One region of the Enterococcus sp. DIV1304_2 genome, then DNA from elsewhere that is predicted to be linked to it. Evidence: a T-box and tRNA genes for the amino acid it is inferred to sense, from the RefSeq annotation. Region 1 holds a T-box; the other holds one or more tRNA genes.
The links. The T-box of region 1 lies ahead of tyrS (tyrosine--tRNA ligase). A T-box ahead of a tRNA ligase gene usually reads a tRNA of that ligase, here a tRNA-Tyr.
Positions count from the first base shown of each region.

Region 2: it has a tRNA-Tyr gene. The T-box ahead of tyrS (tyrosine--tRNA ligase) is inferred to sense a tRNA for this amino acid. The anticodon was not compared.

Region 1 covers NZ_CP187851.1:376,360-386,380, forward strand. The annotation lists gene nagE (N-acetylglucosamine-specific PTS transporter subunit IIBC) at 1-1,648, shown strand, start outside; gene IGJ14_RS01845 (heavy metal-binding domain-containing protein) at 1,726-2,046, opposite strand; gene dhaM (dihydroxyacetone kinase phosphoryl donor subunit DhaM) at 2,240-2,638, shown strand; gene dhaK (dihydroxyacetone kinase subunit DhaK) at 2,640-3,623, shown strand; gene dhaL (dihydroxyacetone kinase subunit DhaL) at 3,638-4,243, shown strand; gene IGJ14_RS01865 (hypothetical protein) at 4,388-5,542, opposite strand; T-box leader at 5,838-6,041, shown strand; gene tyrS (tyrosine--tRNA ligase) at 6,138-7,394, shown strand; gene tdc (tyrosine decarboxylase) at 7,685-9,559, shown strand; gene tyrP (tyrosine-tyramine antiporter) at 9,804-10,021, shown strand, end outside.
Region 2 covers NZ_CP187851.1:2,114,709-2,124,729, reverse strand. The annotation lists gene IGJ14_RS09755 (DNA-directed RNA polymerase subunit beta) at 1-53, shown strand, start outside; gene yidD (membrane protein insertion efficiency factor YidD) at 266-541, shown strand; gene IGJ14_RS09745 (GNAT family N-acetyltransferase) at 574-1,023, shown strand; gene IGJ14_RS09740 (ROK family protein) at 1,089-1,973, shown strand; gene IGJ14_RS09735 (DUF2969 domain-containing protein) at 2,048-2,281, shown strand; tRNA gene IGJ14_RS09730 (tRNA-Tyr) at 2,369-2,449, shown strand; tRNA gene IGJ14_RS09725 (tRNA-Gln) at 2,456-2,527, shown strand; gene IGJ14_RS09720 (hypothetical protein) at 2,643-2,813, shown strand; gene IGJ14_RS09715 (TetR/AcrR family transcriptional regulator) at 2,866-3,474, opposite strand; gene IGJ14_RS09710 (acyl-CoA dehydratase activase-related protein) at 3,648-7,877, shown strand; gene IGJ14_RS09705 (GntR family transcriptional regulator) at 8,114-8,821, shown strand; gene IGJ14_RS09700 (YigZ family protein) at 8,905-9,549, opposite strand; gene IGJ14_RS09695 (DUF7662 domain-containing protein) at 9,681-9,971, shown strand.

The DNA of each region.
Region 1 (10,021 bases):
TAACAATGTATTTGTTGGAATCGTGGCAGGATTAGTCGCTGCTGCGATGTATAATCGGTTTAGCCAAGTGAAATTACCTATGGCCCTATCATTTTTTAGTGGGAAACGCTTAGTTCCGATCATGTCTGCCTTGAGCATGTTGGTTATTTCTGCGATATTATTATTTATTTGGCCGACTGTTTATGATGTACTGGTTTCCTTTGGGAAGGGGATTTCTCAATTAGGGTTTGTCGGTGCAGGACTATACGGTTTCTTCAATCGTTTATTGATTCCAACAGGCTTACATCATGCATTGAATTCTGTTTTTTGGTTCGATGTGGCAGGTATCAATGATATTGGAAACTTTTTAGCTGGACAACAAGCGTTAGATAGTGGAAAAGCAATAATTGGACAAACCGGTATGTATCAAGCTGGGTTTTTCCCAGTCATGATGTTCGGTTTACCTGCTGGGGCCTTTGCTATTTATCAAAGTGCACGTCCAGAAAAGAAAAAACAAGTCGCTTCTTTGATGCTAGCAGCTGGTTTTGCTGCGTTCTTTACAGGTGTGACTGAACCATTAGAATTTTCATTTATGTTTGTGGCGTGGCCGTTGTATGTTATCCATGCCATTTTTACAGGAATTTCATTAGCAATCAGTGCCTTTTTCCATTGGACAGCTGGTTTTGCTTTTAGCGCTGGTTTTGTGGATTACTTTTTGTCGTTGCAGAATCCAGTCGCCAATCAACCATTGATGTTGCTTGTTCAAGGAGTATTTTTTGCAGCTATCTATTATTTTGGCTTCCGCTTTGCCATCAAAAAGTTCAATTTGATGACACCAGGAAGAGAAACAGAAATTGGCGAAGAGACACCTGATATTGCTACGGGAACTAATGAATTTAGTCAACTAGCTGCGGTGATCTATGATGCATTAGGTGGAAAAGAAAATGTACAAGCAATCGATAATTGTACGACACGTTTGCGTCTACAGGTAAAAGACACAGCAAAAGTAAATCAAGAAGCGATTAAACAAACTGGCGTCCCAGGGGTAAAAGTAATTGATCAAACAAATATCCAAGTCATTGTAGGCACACAGGTCCAATTTGTAGCAGACGAAATGACGAAACTCCAACAAGGTAGTAAGCTAAAGAGAGAGACCGCTCAATCAATTCCTCACCAAGATGTGCCGGTTTCTGCTTCAAAGACAAGTAAGGAAACATTTGAACTCTATGCACCGGCGCTCGGTAAAATCATTCCGATCACTGAAGTCGGCGATCCTGTTTTTGCAGAAAAAATGATGGGTGATGGCTATGCAGTCTTGCCGGAAGCAAAAGAAATATTTGCACCAATCAGTGGAACGATCACTAGTATTTTTCCGACGAAACATGCACTGGGGATCGAAACAGACAATGGCCTTGAAGTATTGGTGCATATGGGAATCAACACCGTTGATTTACAAGGAGAACCCTTCACTCTTTATGTCAAACAAGCACAACGAGTGGAACGAGGTCAATTATTGGCAGTTGTTGACTTAGCGATGCTAGAAAAAGCAGGTAAACAAACAGATATGATCGTTGTATTTACAAATAGTGAGAAAGTTGAAAGTCTAACCATTGAAAAAAGAGCGATGGTTGAGGCGAATGAGGTGATTGGACAAGTCCAGTCATTGTGAAACGTGTGTGAGTAAAAAAACGAGTGGATACCCTAGAAATTTGGCGGGTCTTCACTCGTTTATTTGTTTCGTTTTTGTTAAATCAATCGAACAGCCGTCCCGCTACAAGTGACCATCAACATCCCATTATCTGAACCTAAGACTTCATAATCCATCTTCATCCCGATGATCGCATTTGCGCCAAGTGCTTCTGCGCGTTGCGCCATTTCAGCTAATGCTTCTTCTCTTGCTGTCAATAATTCCCCTTCATAACTTTTTGAGCGTCCGCCAAAAACGTTACGAATCCCTGCACCTAAATCTTTTAAGACGTTGATTCCCGTAATGACTTCACCAAAAACAATTCCCTCATAAGACTCAATGACTTGATGTTCTACGCTATTTGTTGTTGTAATGATCATTTTGATCACTCCTTTCTTTAAGGAAAGTATAGCAAATATCTCTTTTTAGTCCTATCTTTATCTTCACATAAATAAAAAAACTATCGTTCATTATATCGCATTATTTCCATTACCCATAGGAGTTGATATATACTTAATACAGTATCAAGAAAACCCTTACAGAAAGGGTGCTAAACTGAAGGAGGGGAATTCGTTGAAGAAAAGTATCTTACTGCTTTCCCATAGTAAGAAGGTCACGGATGGTATCAAAGAAATGATTGAACAAATGCAACAAACCGATGACGTAGAAGTATTATCACTTGGCGGAATCGAAGAGGGAGAACTCGGTTCTGATCCGATGAAGATCGTTGATGCCGTCAATCAATCAGCCGATTCATCTGCTTATTTTGTTTTTGCTGATCTTGGTAGCGCAGTGATGAATTCAGAATTGGCAAAAGATTTATTGGAGGAAGCCCAACAAAAAAACTACTACTTGGTGGATGCCCCCTTAGTAGAAGGAGCCTTTGCGGCTGCTATTACAGCAGGGACAACCGACAATATCGAACAAATCATAGAAGAAGCACGACAAGCAGGGAAGAAAGGGTGGATGTAAATTGAAAAAAATCATGAATGAACCTGGGGATATCGTAGAAGAAATGCTAGAAGGGATCGTAAAGAGTTATCCAGAGCTAGTACATCGTGTAGAAGATTCTCGTGTAATTGCGAAAAATCAGTTGAACGAACAAGTCGGGTTAGTTTCTGGAGGGGGTAGTGGACATGAACCAGCTCACGCAGGTTTTGTCGGAGATGGCATGTTAAGTGCAGCAGTTTTGGGGGATGTTTTTACCTCACCGACACCTGATCAAATCCAACTAGCGATCAAAGAAGCGGACCAAGGACAAGGTGTGTTATTGATCATCAAAAACTATACTGGAGATATATTGAATTTTGAAATGGCAAAAGAGTTAGCTGCTATGGATGAAATTGACGTCGAAGAAGTAGTGGTCGATGATGATATCGCGGTAGAAAACAGCACGTATACGGCAGGGAAGCGTGGCGTAGCGGGGACTATTCTTGTCCATAAGATTTTAGGAGATGCTGCCAAAAATGGCGCGAGCTTGACTCAACTGAAGGAATTAGGAGAGCGAGTGGTTGCTGCGACCAAAACAATTGGTGTCGCATTACGGGCTGCGACTGTCCCAGAAGTAGGGAAGCCGGGTTTTGACCTAAATGAAGACGAAATCGAATACGGTGTAGGGATTCATGGCGAACCAGGTTATCGTCGAGAAAAACTGCAACCCTCTAAATTGTTAGCGAAAGAGTTAGTCACGAAAATTTTGAGTGAATATACTGAAAAACCAAAAGAAGTCGGTGTCTTAGTGAATGGGATGGGTGGTACACCATTGATGGAACAATTTGTATTCATGAATGATGTGTTGACGTTGTTGAATGAAGAACAGGTGGATGTTACTTTCCATAAAGTCGGTGATTTGATGACTTCATTGGATATGCAGGGACTATCATTAACAATGGTTGACTTAACAGAAACCACTTGGAAAGAAGCTTTAACAAGTCACGTAGAAACGATTGCATGGTAAAGGATGATGAAAAAATGAAGTTGACGGTAAAAGAGATCCAAGCATGGCTTAACCGCTTTGCTGAAGAGATCAAAGAGAAAAAAGCGTACCTAAGTGATTTAGATACCCCCATTGGCGATGGGGATCATGGGAATAATATGGGAAGAGGTGTGACAGCTTATGAAGCAGCTTTTCAACAGAAGGCACCTGACACTATCAGTGATACCTTCAAGATGTTTTCTATGGCAATGATTTCCAAAGTAGGAGGCGCCTCGGGTCCTCTTTACGGTTCTGCGTTTATGAATTTGATGAAAGCAACAAAAGGAGTAGAGCAGATCGATTCACAAGAACAATTAGGTGAGTTCATCCGTGAAGGAGCGAACGGCATCCAAGCAAGAGGAAAAGCGGAACAAGAAGATAAAACCATGTTAGATGTTTGGTTCCCTGTAGCTGAAGCACTAACCGCAGGGAATCTTACGAAAGAAGTAATTGAGCAGGCAAAAGAACACACAGCAGGTTTAGTCGCGAAAAAAGGACGTGCTTCTTATTTAGGTGAACGTTCAATCGGTCATATTGATCCTGGTGCGGCATCTAGTGCCATCTTGTTTACTACGTTATTAGAAATAATCGACGAAATATAAAAAAGGTTGGATAGAAGGATCTAACCTCGATAAATCAGGCGCCATCCACAGTGGTTTTAACCTTATGTGGATGACGCCTTTTTTAAAACCATTATTTTTTGGTCCGTCCTTTATCCTGTTTAAGGTGAGACAAGTGGTTGTTTGTTAGATATTCCCAATGCCACCGCCCAATTCTGGACGATTGATTTCATCAACCACTGAGACTGTTACCGTTTTTTCGACTCTTGGATCTTCTGTTACGCCAAATGTCACGGCAAATTCGCCAGTTTTGTTTGCTTCAATCGAGGAATGCTTCACGTAAACATTTGCCTTTTGCCCAAGGAGAGTCACGGCATTTGCGCCGGTTGCTTGGATCAGTGAGAGGTCATCCGTTTGACCTAACTGGACAGTTGCATCGAATGCTTGCAAAAAGAATCTGGAAGGAACGTAGTTATCCGAAGTGACGGTAAGATTGACAGTTTTAGTAAATAAACTTGAGTCTCCTTTGAGACCGAATGTAACAGTGTAATTTCCTGGCTCGAACTTGATTGTGGAGTGTTTGATTTCTACAGGCAAGGAATGTCCTAAAATATCAGTTGCCTTGGCATTAGTCATGATGATCAACGTTTGTTCGTCCAATTGGTCGATCGAGACAGTAGCATCCGATGCGTCGACAAAGTAAAGACTTTCTTGCTCGTTCCCTGCGTCATTAGTAACTGTGACTTGGACTGTCTTACGGATCTTTGGTTCTTCTTTGATCCCTAAAACGATTTGATACGTACCAGGGGTATCATTCACTACATTTGATTTCTTGATCACAACATCTACTGGAGAGCCGCCAGAAGTCAGCGCTTGCGCATTTGTTGCTTGAAGGATAGCTGCTTCATCTACTTGCCCCACCGGAACCGTTGCATCATCAGCAGTTAATTGATAAATACCATAAGTCGGACAGTCTTCAAGTTTATCGACGACAGTGACTGTGATCTCTTTTTCTACTGAAGACATGATGGTCGTGCCGATCGTTGCTTGATAGATGCCTGGAGTGTCTTGTACATTGGCTGACTTGATGATCGGAGGGACTTCTACGCCAATCGAATTTGTGATGCGGGCATGAGAAGCTGTTAAAATATTCTCGTTAGACGTTTCGCCAACTTCCAATACAACATCTGACCCACTAATGGCAAAGGCGCCAATGAAGTCAGTTTCGCCAGCTGTTGGATGTATTTCCTCAGCGCCGACAGGTTGAGAGACATTCAAGCATGAGACTGCACATAAAATCGCACTAGCAGATAAAGCAATTTTCAAAATCATCGATTTCATTTTTTATTCCTTCTTTCTAAAATAATTTTTGATACCTATAACAATATAACAGCTGTTTGAGTTATTAACGTAACGACAATTATGTAATTAAAGAAAAAAATGGTGCGTGCAAGAAGAAGAACATGTTTCAACAGATCGAGCAATGGAATCAATAAAGGTTTCTGCAATTAAATCCATTTCCGCCTAGTTCAAGATTAAAAAACGATGTTATTTTTTATCGTTCGGATGATCAAGAAAAATTTTTTTGTTGACAAAAAAAACAGTGCGTTCTAAGATAGGAGATAGATGAATAAGGAATTAGACGATGAATAAAACGAAGTAGTGGATAAAGCCAATGTTTCAGAAAGCTAGTGGTTGCTGTGAACTAGTACATGCTTTAGCGCGAATTACATTTTAGGAGTCTATGGCATGAAGCCACGCGACAGCGTTAAATGTTAGAGAGATATGTTTGGAAAACAAACATATAATTTGGGTGGTACCGCGAATTTTCGTCCCTTGACTTGATTGTCAAGGGATTTTTTTGTTGTCTGCCCGTTAATAAATGACATGCTGGCAGGGACCTGCTTTCATAAAAAAAGATATGGAGGGAAATGTTATGAATATTATTGATGAATTAACTTGGCGTGATGCCATTAACCAACAAACCAACGAAGAAAGACTTCGCGAGCTTGTTGAAGAAAAGAGTATCTCGCTTTACTGTGGTGTCGATCCAACAGGAGATTCGATGCATATTGGGCATTTGATCCCGTTCATGATGATGAAAAGATTCCAATTAGCAGGGCATCATCCATACATCCTGATTGGTGGAGGAACTGGAACGATCGGTGATCCAAGTGGACGGACAAGCGAACGTGTCTTACAAACGATGGAACAAGTCCAACATAATGTGGATGCATTATCGAACCAAATGCGCAAACTTTTTGGGAAAGATGCCAATATTACATTTGTGAACAACTATGACTGGTTATCAAATATTTCTTTATTAGAATTTTTAAGAGACTACGGAAAAAACTTCAACATCAATACGATGTTAGCGAAAGATATCGTGGCAAGTCGTTTGGAAGTCGGAATTTCATTTACCGAATTTACTTACCAAATCTTGCAATCGATCGACTTCTTGCACTTACACAGAACATATGATGTGCAATTACAGATCGGTGGAGCTGACCAATGGGGAAACATCACTGCTGGTTTAGATCTGATCCGTAAATTGGAAGGACCAGAAGCGGAAGCCTTTGGGTTGACGATCCCATTGATGCTAAAAGCAGATGGAACAAAGTTCGGAAAAACTGCCGGTGGTGCAATCTGGCTAGACCCTGAAAAAACATCCCCGTACGAATTCTACCAATTCTGGTTGAATCAAGATGATCGGGATGTTGTGAAATACTTGAAATTCTTTACTTTCTTATCACAAGAAGAAATCAATGAATTAGCGAAAAAAGTGGAGACAGAACCTGAAAAACGTGAAGCACAACGCCGTTTGGCAGAAGAAGTGACACGTTTTGTCCACAGCGAAGAAGACTTACAAGAAGCGCAAAAAATCACAGCTGCATTGTTCTCTGGAAATATCAAAGAACTAAATGCGTCAGAAATCGAACAAGGCTTTGGAAACATGCCGAATGTAGAGATTTCAAGTACCCCTGAAAATATCGTGGAACTACTTGTTTCCACAAAAATCGAGCCATCAAAACGTCAAGCGCGTGAAGATGTGTCGAACGGAGCTATAAGTATTAACGGTGATCGCGTAACCGATTTAAATTTTGTCATTGATCCAGCTACAGAATTTGATGGTAAATTCGTAGTGATCAGAAAAGGGAAAAAACGCTACTTTTTGGCCAAAGTAGTTGATTAGAATTTAGTAATTTTTTACCTTGTAAAAGGTCTATTCCATTACAAAATTCCAATTTTTGAAATTTATCCTAATAGTTACGCCGGTTGTCGTTAATACAATCATGAGGAGAGAATTTACATTTGTAAATTCCCTCCTTTTTTTAATTTTTATCAATTGTACCAACAATTCAAACAATTAAAAACATTAAAATGAAATGAGGAAAATAGGAATAGTGATATTTACAGAAATAAAAAACAGGTGTAATCTAAGCCTCGACAAAATTTAAAAAATTATTTTAGGAGGGTTTCTAAATGGAATCAAAGGTAAATGATTTAAATTTGAATGCACTATTCATTGGAGACAAAGCAGAGAATGGCCAAATCTATAAAGCTTTGTTAAATGAATTAGTGGACGAGCACTTAGGATGGCGTCAAAATTATATGCCACAAGATATGCCGATCATTACGCCGGAAGAAAAAAGCAGTGAAAGCTTCGCGCACACGATCAATAAAACAAAAGACGTGTTAGCTGAAATCTCTACGCGGATGCGTACACACTCTGTCCCATGGCATAATGCAGGTCGTTATTGGGGTCATATGAACTCTGAAACATTGATGCCATCATTATTAGCCTATAATTTTGCGATGCTATGGAATGGAAATAACGTCGCATATGAATCTTCTCCAGCAACAAGTCAAATGGAAGAAGAAGTTGGAATGGAATTTGCTACATTGATGGGGTACAAAAATGGCTGGGGCCATATCGTTGCAGATGGCTCATTAGCAAATTTAGAAGGTCTTTGGTATGCGCGCAACATTAAATCATTGCCACTTGCAATGAAAGAAGTGGCACCTGAATTGGTTTCAGGTCAAACAGATTGGGAATTGATGAATCTTTCAACGCGGGAAATCATTGATCTGTTAGATCAAGTGCCAGAAAAAATCGATGAGATCAAAGCACATTCTGCACGCAGTGGAAAACATCTTCAACAATTAGGTAAATGGTTAGTCCCACAAACAAAACACTATTCATGGTTGAAAGCAGCAGACATCATTGGTGTCGGTCTAGATCAAGTGATTCCAGTGCCTGTGGATCACAACTACCGCATGGACATCAAGGAACTTGAAACAATCATTCGTGAATTGGCTGCTGAACAAACACCGGTTTTAGGTGTCGTTGGTGTCGTTGGTTCTACTGAAGAAGGGGCAATCGATGAAATCGATAAAATCGTTGAATTACGTCGCAAGCTAGAAAAAGAAGGCATTTATTTCTACCTACACGTAGATGCAGCTTATGGTGGTTACGGACGTGCGATCTTCCTTGATGAGAACAATGAATTCATCCCATTTGATCAATTAAAAGAAGTACACGCAAAACATCATGTCTTCACAGAAAATAAAGATTATCTTTTAGAAGAAGTACACCGTGCATATCAAGCAATTGAAGAAGCAGAATCAGTGACGATCGATCCACATAAAATGGGCTATGTTCCTTACTCTGCTGGAGGTATCGTGATCCAAGACATTCGTATGCGTGATGTGATCTCTTACTTTGCAACCTATGTATTTGAAAAAGGAGCAGATATCCCAGCATTGCTTGGTGCCTATATTTTGGAAGGATCAAAAGCCGGAGCAACTGCCGCAAGTGTTTGGGCAGCGCATCATGTACTACCGCTTAATGTGACTGGTTATGGTAAATTGATGGGAGCATCGATTGAAGGCGCACATCGTTTCTTCCACTTCTTGAACAATTTAACCTTCAAAGTGGGCGATAAAGAAATCGAAGTTCATCCATTGACTTATCCAGATTTCAATATGGTTGATTATGTATTCAAAGAAAAAGGAAATGACGATCTGGTAGCGATGAACCAGTTGAACCATGATGTGTATGACTATTCTTCTTATGTCAAAGGAAGCATCTATGGCAATGAATTCTTGACATCTCATACAGACTTTGCAATTCCAGATTATGGCAATAGCCCACTTCAATTTGTAAAACAATTAGGATTTACAGAAGAAGAATGGGAACGTGCTGGAAAAGTCACAGTCTTACGTGCCAGTGTCATGACGCCTTATATGAATAAAGCAGAACATTTTGAAGAATATGCAGAAAAAATCAAAGCAGCGCTTCAAAGCAAACTAGAAAAAATCTATGCAGATCAGTTAGTGGCAAACGAAACAAAATAAATGTAAATCTTTTGATGAACGAAGAGAGAGTAAGTAGAATGAGCGCTCATTTCTCGTTCCAAACGAACAAAGGATGAGCCTCCTTTCTCTTATCAAATATTTCACGTTGACGTGCCTTTGAAGCTTGATGATCCAAGCAAAGAATACTCAAAGCACAAGTTGGCCATACGTTTGCTTTTAGTTGCTGTTAATGAAAAGTTTCAAAGACACGCCTATTTATTTATGAATAAGGAGAGTGTCAAAATTGAGTAAAGCTCAAGTAAGTAAAATGGGGCTAGGAACATTCATTGGTTTGACCATGGCGCTATGTGCCACTGTTCGTAGTATCCCAACATTGTCAGCTGTTGGTTGGACATTGATTTTTTACACGATTTTTGCCGTCTTGTTTTTTGCTGGACCCATTTCAATGATTTCAGGTGAATTATCAACGATGCTGCCACAAGAAGGAGGCCCGCAACTTTG
Region 2 (10,021 bases), 1.3 Mb from region 1:
TCAAGGTCTTTCAACCGAGCTTATGGTTGCATATCTTTGATTTCTTTAGTTAAGTGTGTACACTAGGTAACAGATAAGATAAAAAGAGGTTGTGGCAAAAGCGTACAGCTCCGAGAAATAAGCGCCAAAATCCGAAAATAGCTTTTCATATTTTTGGGTTTTGGCGCTTATTTCTGTAGGAGTTGCTTTTAGAACACCGTTTATCCGGTTATAGGGGATGGTAAGTGGATGTATGACCAATCCTCTTTTTTATGGAGATGAAAATATGAAAAAGATTTTAATTTATTTAGTTCGAGGATACCAGCGTTTTATTTCACCTGCGTTCCCACCAAGTTGTCGGTATTATCCAACTTGTTCCAATTACATGATTCAAGCCATCCAAGTACATGGTGCGCTCAAAGGAACCCTAATGGGAACAGCACGCATCTTTCGTTGCCACCCATTTGTGAAAGGCGGTATCGATTATGTGCCTCGTAACTTTCGTTTGACGCGTAATAAAGAAGATCAATCGATGCCAGACTATAAAAAATACAAAAAATAGAGTCATTGATTTTTATTAGATGGGAGAAAGCGATGTTTCAACAATTGAACAAAAGTGACTTACCATGGGCGTTACTACTAGAAGCCGATCCTGATAAAGACAAAGTGATCACTTATGTGACCAATGGCGATGGATTTATCTGGAAAGAGCAGGATGAAGTGATTGGTGTGCTTGTTTATGAAATCAGAGAAACGGAATGTGAGATCATGAATGTTTCTGTTGCTGATGCGCATCAAGGAAGAGGAATCGGTGGCAAGCTGATTGACCATGCACTCGAACAGTTGAGCAAAGAATGCAAACAACCAACAAAAATACTGATCCGTACAGGAAGCATCACGAATCCAGCGTTACATCTTTATCAGAAAAAAGGCTTTAAAGAAGTATCAAGAGAAAAGGATTACTTCATCAATAACTACCCAGAACCAATCTATGAAGAAGGAATACTTCTAAGAGATCAAGTCACTTTAGCCAAAGAATTATAGAATAAAAAGAGAGCGTTTCACAGTGAAACTAATGATGAAAAACTATCGAGGAGGAACAAATAATTATGGGGATTTTAGCATTCGATTTTGGTGGTTCAGCTGTCAAATATGGTTATTGGGAACAAGAAACACTAACACATAAAGGTCAGTTCACAACACCAGCTACATGGAAAGAAATGAAAGCGCAATTATTATTGGTATTCCAACAATTATCACAAGAAGTAGCAATCAGTGGGGTCGCCTTTAGTGCACCAGGTGTTGTGAATAGCCAACGACAAGTGATTGAAGGTATCAGCGCGATCCCCTATATCCATGGGTTTGATATTTATACTGAATTAGAGGAATTGTTTGGTCTGCCAGTTGCTATGGAAAATGATGCGAATTGCGCGGGAATGGCTGAGTTTTATGAAGGTGCTGCTCGTGGCTATCAAAATGTTGCTTTTGTAGTAATTGGTACAGGCGTAGGTGGTGCGATGTTCACTAATGGTGAATTGAATAAAGGCGCTCATCTTTATGGCGGAGAATTTGGCTTGATGTTTCTTAATGGGGAGCATACATTCAGTACATTAGGAACGGCAGTCCAAATGGCGTGGCGGTATTGTGAACGCAAAGGATTAGATAAACATACCTTTAGTGGAAAAGAAGTCTTTGAATTAGCAGAAAATGGTGATCCTCTCGCACAAGAAGAAGTTGAATCTTTTTATGATTATTTAACAAAAGGGTTATTTAGTATTCAATTTTCTTTTGATCCAGAAGTGATCGTATTGGGTGGCGGAATTTCTGCAAAAGAGGGATTACTGACAGAAATCAATCAACGGATGAAAAAATTGACGAATCATTTTGGGTTGAATGATTTTGATCCATTGATCACCCTGTGTGAGTATCGCAATGATGCGAACCTGATAGGGGCAGCAGCAAATTATCTAGCGCAACAAGAAGCAGGAAAATAAATTATCAAATAGAAGGCACGCAGTGAATGTTTTCTGCCGTTAAATGTGATAAACTATTGAGGAGGTGGGAAATAATGTCAAAAAAGAATAAAGATATTGAAGTGCGTACCGAAGAGATCAAAAAAACGATCAAAGGGAACACATATGAGGTAACGCAGTTATTTATTGGTAAAAAAATGATCGGTGAAATTTTAGCGTATGGCCCAAAAGAATTTGAGATTTTCTTGGGAGAAGAAGACTTTGGCAAAGAAAAAAGTCTTGAAAATGCGATAGAAACAGTAATTCGTCATTGGAATTTACACGAATAAAAAAATATCAAAAAAATTTTCAATAAAGGGTTGCAATCACTTGGAAAATTAGGTATTATAACTAAGTCAGGTTGATACAAACCTTTCGGAGGAGTAGCGAAGTGGCTAAACGCGACGGACTGTAAATCCGTTCCTTAGGGTTCAGTGGTTCGAATCCACTCTCCTCCATTTCATTGGGGTATAGCCAAGCGGTAAGGCAAGGGACTTTGACTCCCTCATGCGTTGGTTCGAATCCAGCTACCCCAGTTCCTAGAGTGATCAGTTGCAGATCACTCTTTTTTTGTGTAAAACACCTTGTTTCTTGCTGATTTTGCTATTATAGGCTAGAGTAGATATAAGAAGAAAAAAGGAGGCGGCACAAATGAAGTGGAAACAAAAAGTAGATGAAACAGCAGAAAAAATTTACGATATGATCAAATCGGAGAAGTACAATGTAGAGATCCATGTACCGAAAAAATCAGAAAAATTTGTCCAAATCAAAGCGAAACGTCCAACAAATCATACCAAAAAATGGTTGTCTAAAAATCGTTAAGAATAACAAAAGCTCTGAAGTTCACATAATCTTGTGTTCTTCAGAGCTTTTGTTATTTTTCAATCTCGATCCCTAAGACGGTCAAGTGACCATTTCCCACTAATTTGATGACTAAAGTAGCTAACTGCTGTGGTGTCATCTCGGTATCACTAGTGACCCACCAATGTAAAGTACCGGTGAAAATGGCAGTTATGTATTCTGTGATAAAGTCAATAGGTACTTCTAGTTCGTTCTCTGTGATTTTTAGACGATCAAAGATAGTGGCATATTTTTCTGATAAGAAAATTTTCAACTTTTTTCTGAAAAACTCGATCGAAGTGCCGTCCAAAGTCGTAATAAATATGGCTTTGTTCTCAGCCACCAATTGGTAAATTTGAGTTAAGGCGCGGTTGACCCGTTTCAGCTTCAATTTATTGCCTTCCATCAAGGGTTCCAAATCTAAGATCGAGGTAAATGTCTGGATAGCGATATGGAATAAATGCTCATAGAGATCTTGTTTATCTTTGAAATGAGCATAAAAAGTCGCACGATTGATCATTGCTTCATCGGCGATTTCTTGGATCGTGATTCGCTCCATACTTTTTGTTTCTAGTAAACGTAAGAACGCTTCAATAATCATTTTGTTGGTACGTTTCACTCGAAGATCGTTTTTCTTCATCATAAAAATCTCCTCACTTTTGGTCGACAAATCGCACACGATTGTTGTTTATCTCACAAACTGACGATTATTGCTTATTGCAATCGCTCTAAATCGTTTTAAAATAGATATATGTAGTATAACAGACGGTTTGTTCAATGTTCAACAAAGCGTTTTTTTAAGAAGGTGGCGAGACGATGAAAATGTACGGAGGTATCGATGTAGGTTCAACGACAGTAAAATTAGTGATTCTTGATAACCATGGCGAAACTCTTTTTGCTAAATACGAACGACATTATGCAGATATCAGAAAAGCAACCATCAACATATTAGAAGAAGCCAAAACAACCTTACAAGATCAGGGGATTGCTTTTGCCATCACTGGTTCTGGCGGTATGGGATTAGCGGAACATCTACAATTACCTTTTATCCAAGAAGTGATTGCATGTACAAAAACGATTGAAGAAAGGATTCCCGAAACAGATGTAGCAATTGAATTAGGGGGAGAAGATGCCAAAATCACTTTTTTTGGTTCTTCTTTAGAACAACGCATGAATGGTAGCTGCGCGGGAGGGACAGGCGCGTTTATTGATCAGATGGCAGCACTATTGAAAACCGATGCAAATGGGTTGAATGAACTAGCTAAAGCGTACCAACAGCTTTATCCAATTGCCTCTCGCTGTGGTGTATTCGCTAAAACGGATGTACAACCACTGATCAATGAAGGAGCGGCGAAAGCCGATATCGCTGCTAGTATTTTTCAAGCCGTCGTCAATCAAACGATCGCTGGTTTAGCAGCAGGCAGAAAGATCAAAGGAAAGGTCGCCTTTTTAGGTGGCCCACTTTACTTTATGTCTGAATTACGGCGACGCTTTATTGAAACGCTCGGTCTATCGACGGAAGAAGTGATTTTTCCAGAAAATCCGCAACTATTCGTAGCATTAGGGGCAGCTTATCACGCAAAAACTTCAAAGGAAAAAACACTCAGTGAATTAATCCAGAAATTGAAAAGCCAAGAGCAAGAGTTGCTTCATCCATCTCGTTCTTTAGCGCCATTGTTTCAGAACGATCAAGAGTTAGCTGATTTTCGCAGCCGACACGAAAAAGCGAAGGTGCAAGAACGTGCGCTAGCTACCCATCAGGGGGTGGCTTTTCTAGGTATTGATGCTGGTTCGACAACGACGAAAGTCACCTTGATCAATCAATCAGGAGAGCTATTATTCTCATTTTATGGAAACAATGAAGGACAGCCTTTAGAAACAACCATCAACGTATTGAAAAATATGTATGAGCAAATGCCCAAAGACTGCTTTATCGGTAAAGCGGTAGTGACTGGGTATGGTGAAGCGTTGATCAAGAGTGCATTGAAAATCGATATTGGTGAAGTCGAAACGATGGCGCATTATAAAGCAGCAAATTTTTTTCAACCAGGTGTCGATTTTATTTTAGATATTGGCGGACAAGACATGAAGGCAATGACGATCAAGGACGGTGCATTGTCCTCGATTCAATTGAACGAAGCCTGTTCTTCAGGTTGTGGTTCATTTATCGAAACATTTGCTAAGTCATTAGGTTATGGAATCCAAGATTTTGCGGTTGCTGCTATTTCAGCCAAGAACCCTGTGGACTTAGGTTCCAGATGTACGGTCTTCATGAATTCAAAGGTCAAGCAAGTCCAAAAAGAAGGCGCTTCTGTTGGAGACATCTCGGCTGGTCTATCTTATTCTGTGATCAAAAATGCGATCTACAAAGTGATCAAAATCAGAAAACCAGAAGATCTAGGCAATAAGATCGTGTGCCAAGGTGGAACCTTTTACAACGATGCAGTCTTGCGAGCATTTGAAACAATCAGTGGAAGAGAAGTTGTTCGTCCTTCTATCGCAGGATTGATGGGTGCATATGGGGCTTCTTTGATTGCTTTGGAAGAATATCAAAAAGGGGAAATAAGTGAAGTACTCTCATTCGAAGAATTGTCTCAGTTGACCACAGAAAAAGAATTGACGCACTGTGGGTTGTGTGAGAACAATTGCCTATTGACGGTCACTTTATTTTCTGATGGTCGGAAGTTGATTTCTGGTAATCGTTGTGAACGTGGGGCACAGATCAAAATCAAAAAAGCCGATAAGAAAATCAATTTAGTGGCTGAAAAATCTCGGCAATTATTCCGTTACCGTCCATTACGAAAAACAGAAGCTGTCAACGGGGAAATCGGGATTCCAAGAGTATTGAATATGTATGAAAACTTTCCTCTTTGGCAGACTTTCTTTCGTACTTTAGGCTTTCGAGTAGTCTTATCCCCTCGTTCGAGTAAAGAAATCTACGAACAAGGAATCGACACGATTTCCAGTGATACCGTCTGCTATCCAGCAAAACTGGTGCATGGCCATATCCAGTCACTGATCGATGCTGGGGTTTCCTGCATTTTTTATCCGGGCGTGATCTTTGAGCAAAAGGAGAACAACCAAGCGGACAATCATTTTAATTGTCCCATCGTTCAAAGTTATCCAGATGTCATCAAAAATAATGTCGATGCGATTCGGGAAGGAAGGATCGATTACCGTCAACCGTTTTTGAATCTAGCGAACGAAGCATCAGTGGCAAAGACGTTACACCAAACATTTTCTGACTATGGATTTTCAGAAGATCAAATAAAAGAAGCCTTACACCAAGGATATGAAGCATTAGCCGATTTTAAAAAAGAGATTCAGCGAAAAGGAGAAGAAACCTTAAGGATGCTGCATCAAAACAATGAACGTGGCATCGTCCTTGCAGGTCGTCCTTACCATCTAGATCCGGAAATCAATCATGGGATTGCAGAATTGATCACACAAGAAGGCTTCCATGTCTTGACAGAAGATAGCATTGCTCATCTAGGAGATGTGGGGCAATTACGAGTAGTGAATCAATGGGTCTATCAATCAAGGTTATATGCAGCTGCCCGAGTCGTCGCCAAATCTAAGGAGTTAGAATTAGTGCAATTAAACTCTTTCGGCTGCGGTATCGATGCGGTGACAACGGATCAAGTGGAAGAAATCATGGGGCAATATGGCAAGTTATACACTGTCCTAAAAATCGATGAAGGCGCAAATTTAGGTGCTATCAGGATACGCTTGCGCTCATTAAAAGCGGCAGTCAATGCACGAACCAAACAACAATTTCAACCAACAAAACAATTTCTGACACCAGAAAAAATCACCTTTACCAAAGAAATGAAGAAAACACATACCTTGTTATTGCCAATGTTGAGTCCTATCCATCAATCTGGTTTAGTTGATGTTGCTCTAAAATCCTCGGGATATCGAGTCGTTTGTTTGCCAAGTGAAAGTGGCAGTGCCGTTGATGTTGGGTTGAAGTATGTCAACAATGACGCGTGTTATCCAGCAATCATCTCGATTGGGCAAATAGTCGAGGCATTGGAAAGTGGCACATATGATTTAAATCATACCAGCGTGATGATGACCCAAACAGGAGGTGGATGCCGAGCGACTAATTATATCCCACTACTTCGCAAGGCGCTTGATGAAGCTGGCTTCCCACAGATACCTGTGGTTTCAGTGTCTTTCGGCAATCAAGGGGTAGAATCTTCTCCTGGTTTTACGTTCACATTGCCATTGTTGAAACGTTTAGCTGTTGCTTTTTTATATGGCGATCTTTTTGAACGAGTCGTTTACCGCACTCGACCATATGAGATAGAAAAAGGCACGATTGATGAAATGCACCAACAATGGCTTGAACGAGTGGAACGCAATGTCAAAAATGGTTCTTTGACAAATTTCAATCGAAATATGGCGAAAATCATCCATGATTTTGACACGGTTCCGCTAACGAACCAAACGAAACCTAAAGTAGGGATTGTTGGAGAGATCCTAGTCAAGTATTCACCGACAGCCAATAATGATATCGTCCGATTATTAGAAGAAGAAGGAGCTGAAGTCGTTGTTCCTGATATCATGGGCTTTATGAATTATTCGATATACAACCAAATCTGGAAATATGAACATTTAGGTCATTCGAAAAAAAGCAAATGGGTCGCGCAGTTTCTTATCCGCTTGATTGAACAGGTTGTAAAGCCAATGGATAAAGCGTTAAGGAAATCACAACGCTTTGATGGAATAACACCAATTCATCAATTAGCAGAGGAAGCAAGCCAGATTTTATCAATTGGCAATCAGACTGGTGAAGGCTGGTTTTTAACCGGGGAGATGATTGAATTGTTGGAAACTGATGTGCCTAATATCGTTTGTATGCAACCATTTGGCTGTCTACCGAATCATGTTGTAGGCAAAGGGGTATTCAAAGAGCTTCGTCATCGTTACCCAAAAGCCAACATTACGGCAATCGATTATGACCCAGGTGCTTCCGTAGTCAATCAATTGAATCGAATCCGTTTGATGATGGCAACGGCCATGAAAACATTGGATCAATGATTAATTGGGTAAACTTGAGCCAGCCTTTTTGATTCTGTCGTTTCCGAGCAAGAATAGTAAGGGCTTGTTACTTTAATTACTTATTGAATAAGAGTGAATGATCATAGGTCTCTATCCAAACGCTATTATGTCGGAGGGCAAGGCAGTGGAATGAACCGCATGATGGGCTCTTTTTTGTTGAGAATTAGGTATATACCAGTTATAATAAAATAGAAATGAAAGGACGGGTAGATGTTATGTCGAATCAATTACCGGTATATATACAAATTCACGATCAAATCAAAACTGAAATCGAGCAAGGCGTCTGGAAAATTGGAGATCGTCTTCCTTCAGAAAGAGAATTAGCCATCAAGTTCAATGTTAGTCGAATGACTTTAAGACAAGCAATCCAAAACTTAGCCGATGAAGGAATCCTTGAAAGAAAAATTGGATCAGGTACCTACGTGGCACGAGAAAAAGTCCAAGAAAAGATGTCTGGTGCAACCAGTTTTACCGAAATCATGGAATCACAAAATCGTGTACCATCCAGTCGAACGATTTCTTATTTTCTCACGTCACCAAGTTCGAGTGAAATGGAGAAATTGCAACTAAAAAAAGATGATACTATCTTACGAATGGAACGTATTCGTTTTGCTGATGATATCCCGATTTGCTTTGAAATTGCGAGTATTCCGCAAAAAATCATCGACGGATACAGCAAAGCAGAAATTACGGAGTCATTGTACCGAACACTCGAAGAAAAAAGAGGAAACAAGATTGGTGCGGCGAAACAAACAATTTCAGCAGTCTTAGCTTCAGAAAAAATTGCTGAATATTTAGAGGTCAAGCGAGGAGATGCCGTTTTACGTTTAAGACAGATTTCTTACTTTGAAGATGGCACGCCATTTGAATACGTACGTACCCAATATGTCGGCGACCGCTTTGAGTTTTATTTAGAAAGATGATCGTTCATATTGAATAAAAAGACCAGAGAATAGGAGGCAGATATGCCATTTTCTATTCTCTGGTCTTTTCTATACCATTCAAGTCACTCTCTTGCTTGAATGAGTTGTTCATGATAAGAAACAGCGCCTTCAGTAAATGTCACTTGACCGCTCAAAAGTTCAATGATTGCTTCTTGGAAAGCAGAGACCTCTTTTTCATTGATCATGCAAACAACGATGACTTTTTCTGTATAGCGGATTTCTTTCACATTCACCTGCTGGAGTGCCAAGAAGTTTTCTATTTTTCCTAGCTGGGGATAGGCAATATGAATCGATAGTTCTTGTTGCAATGTCCCTTCAACGATGCCAATTTCTTGTAATGCGTGGGAAACCGAATGCGCATATGCACGAATCAAGCCGCCTGCACCTAACTTGATCCCGCCGAAATAACGAGTCACAACAGCTGCAACATTGATTAGTTCATTTTTTTTGATGACTTCTAGCATCGGCACGCCAGCAGTTCCACTCGGTTCACCATCATCGCTACTTCGTTGAATCTCATTTTTTTCACCAATCACGAACGCACTACAATTATGATTGGCTTTCCAATGTTCTTTTTTTGTTTCTTGGATAAATTGTTTTGCTTCTTCTTCCGTTTCAACTCGTTTCAGTGAGCAGATAAAACGTGATTTTTTTATTTCAAGCTCACTTTGACCATTTTCTTTGATCGTGTAATAACGTTCTAACATCTGTTTCACTACTTTCATTGTTTGTTCTCGTCTCTTTTCAAGTATAGAGAATTTTTTTCTGCATGACAATTATGTTAATAGTTGCTTAACGAAGGGAATATGGGATAATAAAGAAAAGTGAGGTGCGTAACATGAAAGAACGAGTCAAAAAGTATGATGCCATCACTCATTATTTAAAGACAAATGGTGGCTCTCAAATCACGCTGACATTTACTCAAATCGATGAGTTGCTTTTTCCAAGTAGTGCCTTGCCCCGTTCTGCACGAGAAAGTACCGATTGGTGGGCGAACGACTATAAACATCCTGAAAAAGGCGCCTATGGCTGGATCAATGCTGGCTATGAAGTGGTGGTCATCAATTTAGAAAAAGAATTTATCGTATTCAATCAATTAGTCAAATCCAGTTGGTTGTTTGACGAATAACTATTTTTCTAGCTGTTGATCCGATCCCTCGATTCAAGTCCAAATTTAGG